Regions from separate parts of the Paenibacillus sp. Y859 genome, predicted to be linked through region 1. Evidence: riboswitches for the same ligand, from Rfam matches in the RefSeq annotation. Region 1 holds a riboswitch; each other region holds the start of a gene.
The links. Region 1 has a riboswitch for thiamine pyrophosphate ahead of AC1TO8_RS04790 (ABC transporter ATP-binding protein). Riboswitches for the same ligand answer to the same signal wherever they lie in the genome.
Positions count from the first base shown of each region.

Region 2: it holds a riboswitch for thiamine pyrophosphate, as region 1 does, so the genes downstream of both, AC1TO8_RS00315 (phosphomethylpyrimidine synthase ThiC) here and AC1TO8_RS04790 (ABC transporter ATP-binding protein) in region 1, are expected to answer to the same signal.
Region 3: it holds a riboswitch for thiamine pyrophosphate, as region 1 does, so the genes downstream of both, AC1TO8_RS02885 (thiamine phosphate synthase) here and AC1TO8_RS04790 (ABC transporter ATP-binding protein) in region 1, are expected to answer to the same signal.
Region 4: it holds a riboswitch for thiamine pyrophosphate, as region 1 does, so the genes downstream of both, AC1TO8_RS12650 (ABC transporter substrate-binding protein) here and AC1TO8_RS04790 (ABC transporter ATP-binding protein) in region 1, are expected to answer to the same signal.

Region 1 covers NZ_JBXCIZ010000001.1:956,409-958,607, reverse strand. Annotated here, with positions in the region: gene AC1TO8_RS04795 (ABC transporter permease) at 1-687, opposite strand, end outside; gene AC1TO8_RS04790 (ABC transporter ATP-binding protein) at 668-1,450, opposite strand; TPP riboswitch at 1,563-1,666, opposite strand; gene AC1TO8_RS04785 (glycoside hydrolase family 9 protein) at 1,984-2,199, shown strand, end outside.
Region 2 covers NZ_JBXCIZ010000001.1:54,505-56,703, reverse strand. Annotated here, with positions in the region: gene AC1TO8_RS00320 (O-antigen ligase family protein) at 1-961, shown strand, start outside; TPP riboswitch at 1,044-1,153, shown strand; partial or broken gene AC1TO8_RS00315 (phosphomethylpyrimidine synthase ThiC) at 1,329-1,718, shown strand; partial or broken gene AC1TO8_RS00310 (CAP domain-containing protein) at 1,696-2,020, shown strand; gene AC1TO8_RS00305 (hypothetical protein) at 2,069-2,199, shown strand, end outside.
Region 3 covers NZ_JBXCIZ010000001.1:553,659-555,857, reverse strand. Annotated here, with positions in the region: gene AC1TO8_RS02900 (AAC(3) family N-acetyltransferase) at 1-376, shown strand, start outside; gene AC1TO8_RS02895 (ribosomal maturation YjgA family protein) at 423-770, shown strand; gene AC1TO8_RS02890 (immunity 53 family protein) at 767-1,054, shown strand; TPP riboswitch at 1,175-1,278, shown strand; gene AC1TO8_RS02885 (thiamine phosphate synthase) at 1,419-2,045, shown strand; gene thiO (glycine oxidase ThiO) at 2,062-2,199, shown strand, end outside.
Region 4 covers NZ_JBXCIZ010000005.1:13,522-15,720, forward strand. Annotated here, with positions in the region: gene AC1TO8_RS12650 (ABC transporter substrate-binding protein) at 1-782, opposite strand, end outside; TPP riboswitch at 883-994, opposite strand; gene AC1TO8_RS12655 (pyridoxamine 5'-phosphate oxidase family protein) at 1,141-1,560, shown strand; gene AC1TO8_RS12660 (glycoside hydrolase family 65 protein) at 1,617-2,199, opposite strand, start outside.

The sequences.
Region 1 (2,199 bases):
GATGGACGCAAACATCTCATCTGTATGCATGTTGCTCGACATTCTTCGACTATAATAGCCTAGTCCCTTCGTACCTCCGAGCCATTCACCAATCGTAGCTCCAACGACACAATATACGATGGAGAGTTTCAGTCCCGAGAAGAAGGAAGGTAAGGCCATAGGCATCTCAATGGTGCGGAATAGTTCCCAGCGGTTGGCTCCCATCGTCATGAGTAACTCTGCATACTCGCGATCTCTCTTTTTTAGACCATCATAGGTGCTCACTACAATCGGGAAGAATGCAGTTAGGAAGACCACTGCTACTTTACTCCAAATCGTGTAACCGAACCACATAATGAAGATCGGTGAGAGTGCGATTAAGGGGATGGTCTGACTAATAATCATGAACGGATAGAGTGCTTTCTCAAGTGGACGTGAAATATGCATACCTATAGCTAGAATAACGCCCCCACTAACAGATAATATAAAACCCAACACAACTTCCTCTAACGTTGCGATTAAATGCCGACCGATCAATAGATGCCTATGTTCAAATAATGCCCGGGCAATCGAGGTCGGTGAGGGAATAATAAAGGAAGGTACCCAGCCTAAAGTGACAACCGATTCCCAAGCCAACAGGAGTAGTGTAAAAAGAATTACAAACCAACCATAATCATGTGCCCAGCGTTTAAAAAGGCGTATTCTCATGTAATCGTCGCTCCAAGTCTTGCCTCAATTGTATAAAGTGAGGGTCATAGTTCATCTCGTAGTGCCTTGGTCTAGGTAAATTAACGGTCATTTCTTCTATACCTTGAGGACTGTCATGGGACATGAGGTAGATGCGATCACTTAATAGAATGGCTTCTTCCAAATCATGTGTAATGAAAAGGACAGTCTTATGTAGATCATCCCAAAGCTCTAGTAACCAACGATGCATCTCTCTTTTGGTCATTGCGTCAAGTGCACCAAAGGGCTCATCTAATAACATCAGATCTTGCCCTGTTACGAGTGTTCTGAGAAAAGCGACACGTTGTCGCATTCCACCTGATAATTCATCCGGATAGGCATGTTCATATTTCCCTAGACCGAAACGTTCTAGAGTGAACTGAATATCTGCTGTGATCTTCTCTTTATTGCGCTGATCCAGTTCGCGATGAAGTTTTCGATTAAGCTCCCATGGGAGTAAACAATTGTCTAGAACGGTTCTCCAAGGCAGGAGTAGGTCCTTCTGGGGCATGTAAGCCACTGTCCCTAGACGATTGGATGTTCTTGTGCCATGTATATATATTTCTCCGTCCATAGGCTCTAACAGTCCTGCAATCAGCTTAAACAGAGTGCTCTTCCCAGAACCACTAGCTCCTATGACAGAAATGAATTCACCCGCTTGAACATTCATAGACAGTTCCTGAATAATAGGGGATTCGTTCGTACTTGCAAAAGAGTAAGTTAAATTTTGTAATGATAATATCACGGTGATCACCTCGCTCATTGTAAATAAATAAAGACCCAACCATTTCCGAAAGGAAATGAGTGGGTCAAAAAGTTCATTCAGGCAAATAGGTGTGCAAATAGTTGCATGAGTTGAAGATTTCGTTCCACTTCCCTCCGCTGGTATAATCCAGATCAGGTTCCAAGGGTCCGGAACTTCGCGTTCCATCTCAGTCGTTAGACTCCCCTAGTGAAAAACAAGGTCTTATTTAATTGATAACCTATTTAATATAACACAATTTACAAATAAGTATAGACTCTATTACATTGTAAAGCTAATTTAGAGTTTTGATGTGAAGATGTACAGAGCGGTTTATTGAATAAAAGAATAGAAAAATAATTATTTTATGTAAAATATAGTATTATTAAATTTATTATGGTATATTTTTTTTACAGGACCAGTGATGAGAGATCTGGGCGCCATGGACAGCGTGTCCTCAACTTTGTAGAAATGAAAGTGAGGTGAAGGCTGTTCTTTGTTATGCGAATTAGCAAATAAGGAGGATGAAATCTGACATGAATGTATGGATGAAGAAAAAAGGAATATTATTATTAAGTGTTATGATTGCGCTTACATTTAGTTGGGATGGGGTATCTCAATCTAAAGTGGCTGAAGCAGCTTCAACGGATTATAACTATGCTGAAGCTCTACAGAAATCAATATATTTCTATGAAACTCAACGCTCTGGTATTCTACCGGATAGTAATCGTGTGGAGTGGCGGGGAGATTCT
Region 2 (2,199 bases), 900 kb from region 1:
TCAGGAGGTGTTTAGGCAGACTCAAAACGAGCAGTTCCTTGAAGAGTCCTTTCATGTGCTGATGCGTGCCCTTGAGGACGAGCCTTACAACAAGCAGTTGCTGACGCAGTTAGCAGCTTACTATGATCTTAAAGGGCAAAGTGACCTTGCTCAGGCGGTCTATCGTGACAATGCCAACAAGTTCGTCTGGGATATTGATTGGTACGATGCACTGATTAGACACTCATTTGCGATGGGAGACCAGGCACATACCCTCAAGGATGATGTTCTGAAACAGGAGTATTTCAAGACAGGGCTCGAGACATACGAACAGGTTGTGGTCGGTGTGGAGTATTTGAAGACACTCCCTCCGGAGCAGATGCAGGGACGTCCGTTCTCCATCACTCCGACCATCGCTCTGAATACGGGTAAAATACAGCTGATGTTAGGAGAACCTGTAGTGGCCGCTACTACATTGAAGCGTGGCTTCAATGAGAATTACGCAGATATCATAAACAGCGAGAATCTCTGGGAGATGGACTGGTACAGCGCTCTCATCAGTCGCTCTTATGATCTGGGGCAGGTGGCTCACACACAGAAAGACAGTGTTAACAAGCAAGCTAATTTCAACATTGGGCTTGAGGCCTACAGCCACGTACTGGCGGATTTGGAATATTTGAAGACTCTGTCTTCTGAAGAACTGCAAGGAAGGTCGCTTACGGTTGCTCCGGCTGTAGCACTGAATACAGGAAAAATACAATTTATGTCTGAACAATTGGAAGCGGCTATAGCTACGCTACAGATTGGTTTGAGCGAAGATTATACCAATGCAACAAACCGTGAAATTGCTCGTTGGTATTTGGCTGCACTAAAGAAGAATAACAGTGTCCCAGATCAGGTCGTTTATGACCGTCTGATTGCGGCTGATCCTGCGGAAGCCGCACAGATTGATGAAATCGCGGATTTACAGCTTAAACTTTAAAAGGTTGTTGAATGTATCTAGATGGTCATTTGGGAATTTAGTATTGCTTTATCTTGTTACTTCGTTATACATTAACTAACAATTACATCGTAACGGGAGCTTGGTGTGCCAGGCTGAGAGGATAGTGATCAACTATCGACCGTCAAACCTGATCTGGGTAATGCCAGCGGAGGAAATGGAGTTCTATTTGTCTATTTAAGACTGCCTCTTTCTCTGAGGCGGTCTTTTTTCTGCTTGTTGAATAGAATTTGCTCCGCTTGATCAAATCACCTTACTTATAGGAGGAAATGAAATGACAAGCGAAATGAAGAAAGAATCTGTTAATCTATCAGCTTTTCCAGGAAGTAAAAAAGTGTATGTAATGGGGTCTCGTCCAGATATTCGTGTTGGATTGCATCCCAATCGATTATCGTGGATTAAAGAAGCTGCTGATTTAGCTAAAGGGCATAAGGGAGCACAGGACCGTGATAATGCACTATCTAAAGCTCGGTTCGAATTCCGCTGGCGTGATCAGTTCCATCTGTCGCTCGATCCAGAGAGAGCTCTGGAGTATCATGATGAGACACTGCCTGCGGAAGGAGCAAAAACGGCACATTTCTGTTCCATGTGTGGACCCAAGTTCTGTAGCATGCGAATTTCTCATGATATTCGAGATTCAACTAGACAGAAGGAACAAGAGGAACAGGATACCATAAGAAATGGCCTATTGAATAAAGCGAACGAATTTAAAGAGGGTGGAAGCGTCATTTATAAATGAAACTATTCAAATATTTGATCTGACGAATGTTGTACGTATACGAAACGGGCTGAATGTTCTAGAATGGAATAACACTGCGGCGAACGCAGCCAGAGATCATAGCCAAGACATGGCGTTGCGTAACTATTTCAGCAGGCTATAATAAAGTGATATATGCGTACTCTGGTTGGCTAAATTCTTCGGGACATCGAAGCAATATACTTAAGTCCTCTTTTGAAACGTTGGGTGTAGGTGTTGCATTTGGTATTAGTTCGAGTGATTATCATATATATTACACACAGAATTTCTTTACACCGCTATGATATTAAATCATGATCTATTATAAATAGGCACAGAAGGGGAATATCATCTTGACAGAAGAACGAGCTCAAAATGCAGTGGTTGTCGTAACAGGAATCCCTACCGATTTACTTGCGGTAGATGCTCAAAGCCATGAAGATTGTTATATTGTTGTATCAAACTTATCAGGAAAGACATATCA
Region 3 (2,199 bases), 400 kb from region 1:
CCAGGCGACCATTCTACTCGTAGGGGTGGACTTGCGCAGAAATACGTTCATGCATGGGATTGAGGAATGGGTTGATATTCCAGGCAGAATGACCGATGATCCTGAACCGTTGCAAACCGTCTTAGCTGATGGAACCGTGATTGAAGTGCCATCCCGTAGGCATTGTGGACAGTCATGGTCAGAGTATTTCTGGAAGGTTGAGGACGTGATGGTGAAGCATGGTGCGATGTATTTCGGACAATTGGGTGATGCGGTTGTACGTGTATGTGACACGGTCAAGATGACTGAGGTTCTTACAGAAATGCTGCGTGAGTATCCCGATTTATTCTCGGACAATGAACCATTAAATGAGCATATGCAGCAGTTATTTGGATAAGTTAGTGAAGAATAGAGTAGTATACATATTTCTATTCTTTATAGTAATGACTTTAGGAATTTGTTCGAGGACCTTTTCAGATGTATTACCCTTATTTGTATCACGACATTTCGGAGATGCTTTGTGGGCAAGTATGGTTTACTTCGGTTGTCGGATATTGTTCTTACAGCAAAGATTACTTGTGTCTGTTTGTTTAAGTTTAATCTTTAGCTTTAGTATTGAATTCAGTCAGTTATATCAAGCGGATTGGATTATTGAAATACGATCAACACTATTGGGAGCATTAATATTAGGAAAAGGTTTCTTAGTCATTGATTTAATCCGATATGTGGCAGGGATCGCTTGTTCTTGTATTATGGATTATTACTTGTTTAACCGAGGAGGAAGAAGATGAGCAACCTGAAATGGTTAGAAGGTTGGTATGAGAATTATTGTGATGATGAGTGGGAGCAGACCCATATTTTGAAGATTGAATCGATAGACACTCCCGGATGGAGATTAACGGTACCTTTACTTGAGACTGAATTAGAGGGAAAAACGTTAGACGAAATTATTATTGATCGAGATGATCATGATTGGGTGAGATGTTGGATTAAGGATGGATATTTCGAAGGTGCAGGTGGATTGAGAAATTTAGAAGAGATGATACAGATCTTTAAGGAATGGGCGGAAAGCTAGCAGAGAGATACCATAAAAATATCTTAATGGGGAGTTCGTGGGGTTCTCAATTTCAAAGAATCTAAAAAAAGAGATTCTAAAGTTCCAATAATTGTGTTAGTATGTATCCAATTGAATACGTTAGATCACTAGGGGTGCTATTTGGCTGAGACGGAATGTGTGATTCCAAACCCTTTGAACCTGATCTGGATTATACCAGCGTAGGGAAGTGAGCTTGAGCTTTGGTTAAGATATTTTTGTATGCGTATATACGTCTACATTCTTTTGACTATAGTTAAAGGCCACCTTCTATTGCAGAGGGTGGCCTTTTCGCTGTTCCATCTTATCTGAGATTCGTCATACGAGAAAATAGGGAGGGAGTGCGATGTCAGCACGAGAATTACATGTGATCTCGAATGGTCAGTCTGAGTTAGAACACTTTGCAAGGATTGCGACACTTATTCATCCTTTTGTAACAGCATTCCATATAAGGGAGAACTCAAGTCATGCAGCTGAACTTTGGGCAGGGATATTGGCTTTAAGAGCAGGTGGAGTACCCCTTAGTAAAGTGATCATAAACGACCGAGTTGATGTGGCTTATGCCGCTGGAACTGGGGGAGTCCAGTTAAGCTACCGTAGCCTAGAAGTGCAGGCAGTGAGGAAAGCTTTCTCTGAATTGCGAATAGGACGTTCTGTTCACGCTGTTCAAGAGGCAGTGGAGATGAGTGAGCAAGGAGCTGATTATCTAGTGTTTGGGCATATCTTCCCAACAGCTTCTAAGCCCGGACAGCAAGCTAGAGGAACGAAGAAGTTAAAGGAAGTGGTGAAAAGTGTTCCTATTCCAGTTATTGCGATCGGAGGTATTAAGCCCGATCATGTGCAGCAGATTGTCGCAACTGGAGCAGCAGGTATTGCAATATTATCAGGGATTACTGCAGCAGATGATCCGTTAAGTGCAGTACACAATTATCGAGAGGCATTGGATATGAAAGGTTATGCTAAAAAAAAGTAGGAGGTTATTGACTAGAATGAAACAATTGGATGTCATTATTATCGGTGGCGGTGTTATTGGGAGTTCAATTGCCTATTATATGTCTGCGCGGGGAATGAAAGTTATCTTATTAGAGCGAGATCGCTTGGGTAGCCAAGCTTCGAGTGCGGCAGCG
Region 4 (2,199 bases), on a different contig from region 1:
TCTTCTGGTTTATCAATGGTTAGCTGATAGCCTTTCGTTGTTGCTCTGAGGAAAGCTTTGACTAATTCAGGATCATCCTTGATCTGCTTCTCATTCGTTACAATGACAGGCGTGTAATAGTCTAGTTCCGCAGCATAATCTTTAACATATAACATGTCGATTGGATCATTGCGGAGCTCTGCTTCAATACCTGTCCATGCATAGAAGATCCATGCGAAATCGATATCACGCTTAACCGCCGTGAAGAAATCGGCATCACCCATATTGATCATCTTAACCTTCTTAACATCCGCCTTTTCGTTCTCCATGATGGAGCCCATGATAGCCTCTTCTACAGGCGAACCCCAACCTCCATAACTTTTACCTTCAAAGTCCATGGGTGATTTAATGTTTCGATCTACGGGTGCGGCGAAACCGGACGTATTATGTTGAATGACTGCGGCAATAGAGACGAGCGGGACGTCCTGTGTTCTAGCTAGTGTCACACTTTCTTGATAGCTTATTCCAAAAGGTACGGCCCCTGAAGCGACCATCGTATCGGCTCCGCCTGCACCTGGTTGGACTATCTCAACATTAAGACCTTCTTCTTCATAATATCCTTGATCTTTCGCTACATATAGACCTGTATGATTAGTATTAGGAGTCCAGTCTAAGACAATTTTGACGTCTTGTAGTTTCTTACTAGTCTGTGCATTTTGTTCATTCTTATTTCCTCCACAACCCGCTATTACGAGTATTAGTAAGAATGTAAATAGTAACGACATTGCTCTTTTCTTGCTCATTCTGCTCTCTCCTCTATTGGACTGGTTGTTCCATGTCCTATTCGTATACAAAAAAGCGCCCCGTAATCGGGACGCATGTAGGCGCAAGATAGATATGGATATAATCATATCAGATACGTTCCTACGCTGGCATTATCCAGATCAGGTATAAGGGTCAGTGTCTAGTGGGACACAATCTCAGCCGGCCAATTCCAGCACCCCTGTACTTATGAAGTTAAGGCATTCTACGTCATTATAATCGACTATGCTGGGGGTGTCCAGCTAGGAATTGTTCAAATCTTGATTCGTATTTTAATAGGTGGGTACAATAAATCATATGGTTTAAGTACATTCAACAAGAGGAAGGGGAATACCATTCATGATGGACAACAAGATAATAGAGCAGGATATAACGAAGATCTTAGACAACAATAGGATTTGTTCTCTGGCAACTATTGAAGGCAATAAGCCAAAGCAGAGATATATGATGTTGTATAATGAAGGATTGAGCATTCATTTGGTAAGCGATCGGAGAACGCATAAGGTAGAGGAGTTGAAGGATAATCCAAACGTATCTTTGCTGATAGGATATGAAATCGGAGGGACTAAAGAGGTAGTTGAGATGGAAGGAACCTGTTCAATTAGCACAGATGATAGTTTGAAGCGAAAATGTTGGAATGATGATTTAAAGGAATGGTTTGACGGACCAAGTGACCCTAATTATGTCATTCTTGATATCCAACTCGCAGATATTCTGTATACGGATAAGGATGGAAAGCAAAGAAAGTGGATTGCCTGAAGTAGTAAAAGACCCCCACATCCGGGCTGCGGATTGTGGAGGTCTCTTCATATATATTATAGATCGACTTGGATATGACTCAATCCATTGACGGTGTAATCCTTACCGTAAACATTCACACTAGCAGGAACTTCCGTCTCATTCGTAACGGTCACATCATGCTCGCTAACGGTTACTTTTAGGAGCGAATGACGGAACATGACTTTGAACGAGAATGACTTCCAATGTCCAGGGTTGAATGGGTTTAAGTGTAGAACACCATTCCGTACACGCAATCCTCCAAATCCATGAACAACAGACATCCAAGTACCAGCCATGCTCGTCGTATGACAACCATCTTCGGTATCATTGTTATAATTGTCTAGATCTAAGCGAGAGGTACGAAGATACATTTCGTAGGCTTTCTCTTTATATCCTAGTTCGCAAGCAAGAATCGAATGCACACAAGGAGATAAGGAAGACTCATGCACGGTAAGAGGCTCATAGAAATCGAAGTTACGTTTCACCGTATCTAGATCGAATTGGTCTCTTAGAGTGAATATTCCTTGCAATACGTCAGCTTGCTTAATGTAAACAGAACGAAGGATACGATCCCAAGACCATTGTTGATTCAATGGCAAGTTAGACGGATCTAATTCG